Regions from separate parts of the Paenarthrobacter sp. NCHU4564 genome, predicted to be linked through region 1. Evidence: riboswitches for the same ligand, from Rfam matches in the RefSeq annotation. Region 1 holds a riboswitch; each other region holds the start of a gene.
The links. A riboswitch is a leader RNA that binds a small molecule or an ion and turns the genes downstream of it on or off. The one in region 1 is predicted to bind S-adenosylmethionine.
Positions count from the first base shown of each region.

Region 2: it holds a riboswitch for S-adenosylmethionine, as region 1 does, so the genes downstream of both, metX (homoserine O-acetyltransferase MetX) here and ACSVIE_RS08400 (aminotransferase class V-fold PLP-dependent enzyme) in region 1, are expected to answer to the same signal.
Region 3: it holds a riboswitch for S-adenosylmethionine, as region 1 does, so the genes downstream of both, ACSVIE_RS11330 (hypothetical protein) here and ACSVIE_RS08400 (aminotransferase class V-fold PLP-dependent enzyme) in region 1, are expected to answer to the same signal.

Region 1 covers NZ_JBQLIS010000006.1:97,533-100,799, forward strand. Annotated here, with positions in the region: gene ACSVIE_RS08400 (aminotransferase class V-fold PLP-dependent enzyme) at 1-1,367, opposite strand, end outside; SAM riboswitch class IV at 1,398-1,511, opposite strand; gene hisN (histidinol-phosphatase) at 1,695-2,507, opposite strand; gene rsgA (ribosome small subunit-dependent GTPase A) at 2,562-3,267, opposite strand, start outside.
Region 2 covers NZ_JBQLIS010000005.1:11,836-15,102, reverse strand. Annotated here, with positions in the region: gene ACSVIE_RS06970 (bifunctional o-acetylhomoserine/o-acetylserine sulfhydrylase) at 1-890, shown strand, start outside; SAM riboswitch class IV at 1,045-1,160, shown strand; gene metX (homoserine O-acetyltransferase MetX) at 1,175-2,296, shown strand; gene ACSVIE_RS06960 (winged helix DNA-binding domain-containing protein) at 2,330-3,267, opposite strand, start outside.
Region 3 covers NZ_JBQLIS010000009.1:71,105-74,371, reverse strand. Annotated here, with positions in the region: gene ACSVIE_RS11340 (VIT1/CCC1 transporter family protein) at 1-395, opposite strand, end outside; gene ACSVIE_RS11335 (hypothetical protein) at 662-853, shown strand; gene ACSVIE_RS11330 (hypothetical protein) at 850-1,146, opposite strand; SAM riboswitch class IV at 1,162-1,281, opposite strand; gene ACSVIE_RS11325 (SRPBCC family protein) at 1,242-1,814, shown strand; gene ACSVIE_RS11320 (sodium:solute symporter) at 1,945-3,267, opposite strand, start outside.

The DNA of each region.
Region 1 (3,267 bases):
GCGGTACCCGGGGTATTCGGGGCCCATTCCGGGTAGGTGCGGTGGTCGTTGGCCGGTACCCAGCGGCCTTCATCCACCACGTAGTCCCAGCCCAGGCCGGTGCGCTTGAGTTCTTCGATGCCGCGCAGCAGGCGCCCGGCGTCCTCCAGCCTGGAACCTACGCCGAAGCTGGCGCGCAGCGAACCCGAGGGCAAGCCCAGGCGCTTGAGCAGCGGGTGGGCGCAGAAGCGGCCGTCGCGGAGGCCCACACCGTGCTCTGCAGCGAGGTAGGCGGCCACCAGTCCGGCGTCGAATCCTTCCACCGAGAAGTTGACCACACCGATGGTATCGGTCGAATCGCTGAAGATCCGGTGGACGCTCACGCCGTCAATGGCCTGCAGGCCTTCCACCAGGTAGGCCCGGATGGCGGCCTCGTGGTTGTGCCATGCCTGCGGATCGAGTCCGGAAAGTACCTGGGCAGCGCGGGCGAGGGTTGCTGCACCAAGCACGTTGGGGGAGCCGCCTTCGTGGCGGGCAGGGCCGGTTGCCCAGCTGACGGAGTCCAGGCGTGCCTCGCGCACCGCTCCGCCGCCGGCAAGGTGCGGGGTTCCGGCGTCGAGCCAGTCCGGGCGTCCCACCACCACACCCGCGCCGAAAGGTGCATAGAGCTTGTGGCCGGAAAACACAACATAGTCGACGTCGGCCGCGGCGATGTTGATGGGGCGGTGGGGTGCCAACTGTGCGGCGTCAACAACGATCCGGGCACCGTATTCGTGGGCCAGGGCAGCGAGTTCCTTGATCGGCAGGATTTCGCCGGTCACGTTGGAGGCGCCGGTAACAGCCAGCAGGGAGACGCCACCCTGGCTGAGTTCTCCGCGGATTTTCGCGATGGTGCCGGCAAGGGTGGTATCAGCCACCACGCTGCGGTGGGGAACTCCTTGCCACGGAAGCAGGTTGGCATGGTGTTCGATGTCCAGGTACAGGACTTCACCGGTGTGCTTGCCATCGATCTGTGGCAGGCAGCCTGCCAGCAGGTTCAGCGAGTCGGTGGTGTTACGGGTGAAGATCACGGAATCGTCAGGACGGCCGCCTACGAACCCGCGAACGATGTTGCGCGAGTTTTCGTACACCGAGGTGCTGATCTGCGAGGCATAACCGGCGCCCCGGTGCACGCTGGCGTAGTAGGGGAGGACCTCGTTCAAGTAGGCTGACACGATGGTCAGGGCCGGTGCCGATGCTCCGTAGTCAAGGTTGGCGTATCGGACGTGACCGCCCTGGATCAGTGGTGCCTGCAGCTCGGCGCCGGTGACGGCGGCCAGTGGCCTGCCGGCGGCAAGCTCCTGCCCGGGGGACGGCTGGATCGTGAAACTGAACGTAGCTGTGCTCATGTGACCTCACTCAAGAGGGACCCCGCCGGGGATCCGCGCTTGCCGTATCCGTTCCGGACCGGCCTGGTCGTCACCCGGGGCACCCCACCGCGAATGGAGGGTTGCCGGCCAGCAAACCGGGGTTTTGCGCTGGCACTCGTGACCTGTAAATGAGGTTAGGGCACGCCCGCCGCCCGTTTCAAAGCCGCCCGGATTGTTAAGCGCTTTATTACGCCGGTTGAAATTTGGCCGATTTGCCGAACAAACAGACGGCGGATGCCCCCGAAAGGTGGCATCCGCCGTCGAAAATTTTGCTTGGCTGCCAGGTGGCAACCGTGGCATTAGCTGCTAGAGGAGGTCGTCAACCTCGGGGTTCAAGCGCTTGAGGACTTCGGAATGGAGGATCGAATTGGTCGCCAGGGCGTTGCCACCGAAGGGGCCATCCTCACCTTCAAGGGAGGTGAACCGGCCACCGGCCTCGGTGACGATGGGGACCAGGGCCGCCATGTCGTAAAGGTTGAGCTCCGGTTCGCAGGCGATGTCCACCGCGCCCTCGGCAACAAGGCAGTATGACCAGAAGTCCCCGTACGCGCGGGTGCGCCACACGTCTTCCGTCAAGCCCAGGAACTCCTCCAGGTTTCCGCGGTCCTTCCAACCCGACAGGCTCGAGAAGGACAGGGAGGCATCGGCCAGGTGCGAGACGTTGGAAACCTTGAGCCGTGTGGCCGACGCCAGGGAACGGCCGGTGTAGGCTCCCATCCCTTTTGCAGCCCACCAACGTTTGCCCAGGGCGGGAGCGCTGACGACCCCCACCACTGGCTCCCCCTCGTCAACCAAGGCAATCAGTGTGGCCCAGACGGGAACTCCGCGGACAAAGTTCTTAGTGCCGTCGATCGGATCGATGATCCAGCGCCGCGAGCCGTGACCCGTGCTGCCGAATTCCTCACCCAGCACAGCATCCCGCGGCCGGGAACGGGACAACTGGCCGCGGATTGCTTCTTCGGCGGCCTTGTCGGCATCTGTGACCGGAGTGAGGTCTGGCTTGGTTTCGACCTGCAGGTCCAGGGCCTTGAAGCGGTCCATGGTCTGGGCATCCACGGAATCCGCCAGGACATGGGCAAGGCGAAGGTCGTCGTTGTAGCTGGAAACGGGTTGGGTCATGCCACCAAACTTATCGTGAAACGTTCCCCCGCAGCGGGACGTGAAGCCCGCTGGCTAGTTGACGGTTCCCAGTTCCTTGGCTTCCTTGGCCTCCAGCCTGGGGTCTGCGCCCAGGAGTCGTCGCAGTGATGCCAGCCGGGCCGGACCGGAGGGACCCGCGTGGCCCTCGTTGACCCACGCATCAAGGCCGCAGTTGACCGCCCCGGCGTCGTGCTTGCAACCGCGGTCGCAGGCGTCGGTGCCGGGCTCCAGGTCCGGGAACGAGTGCAGGATGCGGTCCGGATCCACCAGGGCCAGGCCGAAGGACCGGATGCCGGGAGTATCAATAATCCAGCTGCCGGACGGGGCATCGGCGAGCTTGAGCGCCAGGGCCGAGGACGAGGTGTGGCGCCCGCGGCCCGTGACGGCGTTGACGCCGCCTGTGGCGCGTTCGGCACCGGTCAAGGCGTTGACCATGGTGGATTTGCCTACGCCGGAGTGACCCAGCATGACCGTGACTTTGCCGTCCAAATGGCTGCGCAGACTTGCCACGGCTTCGCTGTCCAGGCGGGCTGACAAGCCGTCATCCGACCGGGCATCGATGCCGGATGCGGCTGCGTCCGCCGTACGGCTGATGATCACGGGGAAGTCCAGGCTCACGTAATTGGCCAGCAGCTCAGACGGATCCTTGACGTCAGCCTTGGTGACGAGCAGCAGTGGTTCAATACCTGCGTCGTATGCGGCCACCAGGGCCCGGTCAATGAAACCGGTCCGGGGTTCG
Region 2 (3,267 bases), on a different contig from region 1:
ATGCCGTCCAGCCCAACACCAAGCTCTTCTTTGGCGAGGTGGTGTCCAACCCGCGCCAGGATGTCCTGGACATCGAGGGGATAGCGCAGGTGGCACACGATGCCGGCGTGCCGCTGATCGTGGACAACACGCTGTCCACTCCCTACCTGATCCGTCCCATCGAGTGGGGTGCGGACATCGTGGTGCACTCAGCCACCAAGTACCTGGGTGGTCACGGTGCGGCGATCGCCGGCGTGATCGTGGACTCGGGCAACTTCGACTTCGGCAAGGACCCGGACCGCTTCCCCAACTTCAACACGCCGGATCCCAGCTACAACGGCCTCGTCTATGCCCGTGACCTCGGGAAGGATGGAGCACTGGGCGCCAACCTTTCCTACATCCTCAAAGCGCGGGTCCAGCTGCTCCGCGATCTCGGCTCCGCAGTGTCTCCGTTCAATGCTTTCCTGATTGCGCAGGGCCTGGAAACCCTGAGCCTCCGGGTGGAACGGCACGTCGCCAACGCCACGGCAGTGGCGCAATGGCTGGAAGCGCACGACGACGTCGAATCCGTCGCCTACGCCGGGCTGCCGTCCAGCACCTGGTTCGAACGCGGCCGGAAGTACGGTCCACGCGGTACCGGTGCCGTGGTGGCCTTCACCATCAAGGGCGGAGTCGAGGCAGGCAAGCGCTTTGTGGATGCCCTGGAACTGCACTCTCACGTTGCGAACATCGGCGATGTCCGGTCCCTGGTCATCCACCCGGCGTCGACTACCCACAGCCAACTGACCGTGGAACAGCAGGTGGCAGCAGGCGTGAACCCGGGTCTCGTCCGCCTGGCTGTGGGCATCGAGCACGTCGACGACATCATCGCCGACCTCGAAGCCGGCTTCCGCGCCGCCAAGGGCGCGTAGGCTCTGCAGGACCCTGGCGTGGGCCCCGGCCGGTCGAATGTTCGCCGGACGGGGCCCGGGCGGGGTCTTTGGCGAACCAAGCAGTGAAAAACCGTCACACTGCTGTCACATTCTTCGCCAGAACCGCCATGTTCTTCCTAGACTCTACGTATTAGGTCATGAGTGCCAGCGCATAGCCCCGGCTTGCTGGCCGGCAACCCTCCTCCGCGGTGGGGTGCCCCGGGTGAGGACCTGGCCTGTCGCAGAAATGGCGATGGGCAAGCGCGACGATAGGTGTCAAAGGAATGACCATTACTGCTGCAGCACTCCCAAAATCGGGCGAAGAAGACGGCATCGTCAAATACGCGGGCATCGGTTCCCTGGAACTTGAAGCGGGCGGCTTCCTTCCTGATGTCGTCCTGGCCTACGAGACGTGGGGACGGCTGAATGCCGATGCATCGAACGCTGTCCTGATCCAGCATGCGCTGACGGGAAGCACGCACGTAGCCAAGGGTGCCACCGACGAGGACGGTTGGTGGGAACAGTTGGTGGGTCCCGGCGCCACGATCGACACCGACCGGTTCTTCGTGGTCTCCATCAACATTGTGGGCGGATGCTATGGAAGCACCGGACCGTCCTCGACGGCCCCGGACGGACGTCCTTGGGGGTCCCGCTTCCCCTTGGTCACCCTGCGGGACAGCACCGAAGCCGAAGCCCGTCTTGCCGACACGCTGGGGATCCGCCAGTGGCATGCGGTGCTTGGCGGCTCCATGGGTGGTGCCCGGGCCCTTGAATGGGCCGTGACTTTTCCTGACCGCGTCAAACGATGCGCAGTCATCTCAGTCGGTGCCTACAGCACCGCCGAGCAAATCGCCTTTGCCCAGTCGCAGACCTTGGCCATCCGCCAGGACCCCCACTTCAACAACGGCGACTACTACGACGGACCGGCTCCGGAGGCGGGCCTTGCACTGGCGAGGCGCATCGCGCACATCACCTACCGGTCAGCGCTGGAACTTGATGTCCGCTTCGGCAGGGAAGCCCAGCACCAGGAGACGCCCCTGGCCGCCGCTGTGTTGGGCGAACGCGGCCGCTACCAGGTGGAGAGCTACCTGGACCACCAAGGCACCAAGCTGGTCCGCCGCTTTGACGCCAACAGCTACATCGCCATCACTGAAGCGCTGATGTCCCACGATGTTTCCCGTGGTCGCGGCAGCCTCCAGGAAGCCCTCGGACGGGCCACCGCCGAGTTCTTTGTCGCGGCAGTGGACACGGACAGGCTCTACTTTCCGGAGCAGTCCCGGCAACTGGCCGCGCACCTGCCCGGGCAGGTCCCTGTTCATGTCATTGAAGCGCCGATCGGGCACGACGGCTTCCTCACGGAAATCGGCCAGCTTTCCACCCAGCTCCGCGAGGCGTTCTTCGCGTAGCGGTGCGGTGGCCGTTGGAACTACGGGTGGCCGTTACACCAGCGACGTCTGCATGCGCAGGAACTGACCGTAGCGTTGGGCCTGGGCGTCCAGCGCTGCTTGTTCCTCCGGCCCGGGTTCACGGTTCATGCGCACTTCCAGCCCGCATACTCCGCCCGACAGCCTGTGTCGCCACCAACCGGCCAGCCGGCCGTCCAGCAACACCGCATGCATGGGACCCTTGTCCTCCGGAAAAAAAGGTGCTGTTCCGCCCAGGTAGTGCCGGGTTTGGGAGTAGCCCATGATGTATTCGTCATAGCACTGGACAAGGTCGATCCTGGGCTCCGCCTGCCGCGTCCGGGGGAGTGCCTGCCCGGGACGGGCCGGCTGCCCGGACCGGGCCAGGGACTCCACTTCCTCAGCAGCCACATGGCATTCCACGCCGTCCACGTCCACCGTGGTGAGTTCCGCGGACAGGGAACGGGCAGCATCCAGGCCGCGGCGGATGTCCTGCATGGTCAGTCCGGACCACACAGAACAGTCCTTCACGGTCGCAGGGCCCCGGCTGCCGAAGTAGCGTAGAACCAGCCGTGCCAGTGCGTGGTCGCGCTCGTCACCCCGGAAGCCCGGCCTTTCCTGAAGACCGGAGGCGTTGGGAACCCGCTCTTCGAAGAGTGCATAGGTCTGCTTGAGGGCGCCGCCGGTTGAACGCACCGGCGCGCCGCTGACCAGGATTCCGCTGGTTTCTGCGTGCATCAGGTGGTAAATGAAGCCCAGGTCCTTTCCCGGCAGCCCGGCGCGCTCCAGCACCTGTCCCAGCTCTTCGCGCGTCTTGTGGTTGCCGCCGGCCACCGCTTCGGCCAGGATCCGTCCGCTGCGGGCGGCGGTTTCCGTATCCACGCCGGTTTGCCGGTACATTCCCTTGTTGCCCTGATGAAGGCGTTCGGCGGACAACGCCATCAACCAGCCAAGATCGTCCCGGTGGACGAAAT
Region 3 (3,267 bases), on a different contig from region 1:
GACCTGCCTTCGGCCCGCTGCGCGAGCGCAAGGACAAAGACCGATCCGAAGTTGCGGGCGAGGAAGCCCAGGAAGCGGCTCCGGCCGGATGCTGCCTTGGGCATTCCGGCGTGTTCGCCGAGGAGTTTGAGCCAGTGGGCCTCGTGGCGGCCCTCGGCTTCGGCCAGGGCCAGCAGGATCTGGCGTTCTTCGCCCTCACGCCGCTGCGCGAGTTCCCGGTACACCGCGGCTTCGGCCCGTTCGTCGGCCAGGTACTGGCGCCAGCGCTTGATGTCGGAGGCGGACGGCGGTGGCGGCGTTTCCGCTGCCGGAGCTGATTCCGCTGCCGGGGCCGTTTCAGGGGCGGGACCCGGAGCGGGGCTCAACGGATCATGGGATTCATGGTGCTTCTGCACGTTATCTCCTGTGCTGGGTGGGGTGGTTTCGGCCCCATTGCACCGCCCACTGTACCGCTTATTTCCGCGGTTTTTTGGCCGGTATTCCTCAACCGGAATGTTCGGCGGACCTTAATTCGGAGCCCCGCTCCACCTGCGTTCCGACGTGCCGGTCGGGTGTCTTGACCGTTCGCCGGGGCCGGTGCTCAGATGGAAGGACAGGGGCGGGGGACTCCCCGCATTCGGCCGAAGGGCTGCTTGCCGGCCCACCACACGGAGGTTGGAGCATGAACAGCACCGAACCGCACGCAAGCCACCCCGAACGGGCAACCATCGAGTCGGATCCTGCCTACGATTACGGCGAGGACCAGGAAGTGGACGAACCGTGGGTTGAGGAAGTGGACGCTCCCGACGACGACGAGCGGGTGGTCCCGATCGACGACGCGGACGACTTCCGCGAGGACGACGACGAACTCTAGTCCTGCATGTCGCTCAGCAGGAAGTGCCGCTCGCGCCCCCGAGGTTGTCCGACGGCGGCAACGGTCACCGTCAGCGTCCGCATCGCGCTGCACCATCGCGTGGGACGGACCGCTTGGCCCAGGGCGCGTTCCATCCTGTGAGCGTCCGCGCAGAGGAACCGCTGCAAGCGGCCGTCCAGGAACAGCGTCACGGTTCCCCTGACAACGTCCACGCCGGGAACCACCGGCACGCCGGGACGTTGGGGGAGGGCAGGGGTGTTTGTTTCGCTCAGGGGGTGGGCTTGGAACGGCAAGGATGGATCTCCTGGGGAGTGCTCTTGCCCGCTCGGTTGTCTCTGGTCCGGAACGGGCCGCTTCCTCATCCGAACCACCCGTGAACATGGGGTTGGTGTGTGGCCAGTCGGAGCTTGGCGCCACCTCTCTTGAAGCTGGCACCACCCTACCGCATGGGCCTTCTTGTTCCGGTCCCGTCCGCAGGAACACACTGTTCAAGGAAGCATCAGCCAGCACCAGGAGGCCCAATGCCCTCGATAGAGAAAAGCGTGGATATTCCCCGGCCCCAGCAGGAGGTCTTCGACTTCCTGGCACGGTTCGAAAACTCTCCACCTATGATGCTTTTGTCATTTCGTCCGGGCCGCTCGGCGATGCTCCGCCAGGGCTGGGAACCCGGGGCCGGGGAACCACCAGGATCATGGGGCGGCAGTTTGACTGGATGGTTGAATATACGGAATTCGATCCACCCCGCCGCATGGTGTCCCGCTCGATCGAAGGTGAGCGGGATTTGACGGCGACGTTCACCCTGGAATCCGTTGATGGCGGGACCCGCGTTACCGAGCAACTGCGGCTCAATACACCCATGGAGGGCCTGATGGGCAAACTGCCTGGGCCGCTGGTGGAATGGTTCCTGGGTCTGTCCCTCCGCCGCAACCTCAAGAACCTCGCCAAGGTGCTGGCTGCCTGACACTGCCCACTCACAGCACCCGGGCAACGAGAGGTTTGCCGGATTCGGTCCCCTGGCCCGGGAAAACAACAAGGCGGCGCTCCCCGCAAAGGGAAGCGCCGCCGTCGGACGTTGCTTGCAGAAGCTGCAGCTACTTGGCCGGTGAGCTCAGCTCATCCTCGGCCACGCGGGTACCGGCAACACGGTCCGTCCAGGCCTTCATGACCGCCGGGTCGGTGGGCTTGCTGAACAGTGAAACAGCCACGTAGACGATCGCAGAGGCGAGCAGGCCGTAGTAGATGGGCTCGTTCGCGTAAATGCCGTCCATGGGAGCCTTGGCGTTGATCTCAAGGATGATCATGGTGCCCAGGGTGACCACGGAGCCCACGGCCATGGACGCAGCGGCGGCAATTCCCGTGCCACGCTTCCACACCAGGCCACCGATGATCGCGACCAGGAGGCCGCCCACCAGGATGTCGTACGCAATGGTCAGTGCCGCCACGACGTCCTTGGTGGAGATGGCGATGATGATGGCCAGGATGCCGAGTCCCAGGACCCAGTAGCGGTTGGCCTTGACGTCGTGCTCAGGGTTGTCGGAGTCGTCGGTGTTGACGGTCTTGCCGAACCAGCCGGCCACGAACGGGAGAACGTCGGCGCGGGCCACGGTTGCGGCTGCGATGAGTGCGCCGGAGGCGGTGGACATCATGGCTGCGACGGCTGCGGCGAGGACCAGGCCGCCGATGCCGATCGGGAGCAGGTTGGTGGCGACTTCGGCGTAGACGTCGTCCTTGGCTTCGATCTCGATACCGGACAAGGCAACGCTTGCAGCCATGCCGATCAGGGCGCCGGCCAGGCCGTAGAGGATGCAGTACACGCCTGCGGTTGCGCCGCCCCAGCGGGCTACCTTGGGCGTTTTGGCCGTGAAGACGCGCTGCCAGATGTCCTGGCCGATCAGGAGCCCGAGCGTGTAGACCACAAAGTACGTGATGATCGTCTGGAGGCCGATTCCGCCGATGTCGAAGAAGCTTTCATCAACGCGTGCACGGATGCCGTCCAGGCCGCCGGCAGCGTTCATGGCGAACGGAAGCATCAGGAAGAAGATGCCCACCGTCTTGATGACGAACTGGACCTGGTCGGCCAGGGTGATGGACCACATGCCGCCGATGGTGGAGTACACCAGCACGATCGCACCGCCGATGGCGATGGCCAGCCAGCGCTCCCATCCGAACAGCACCACGAAGATGGTGGCGTAGGCGCCGGTGGACGTGGCGCACAGCATCAGGGTGTAGGCCAGCATGACAATGCCGGAGGTCTGCGTCGCCCTGCTGCCGTAGCGAAGGGTCAGCATCTGGGAGACGGTGTAGATCTTGAGCTTCTGGATGGTGCCGGCGAACAGGAGGCTGAGCAGCAGCACGCCTGAACCGATGGCCACCACCAGCCACATGCCGGAGATACCGAACTTGTAGCCCAGGCC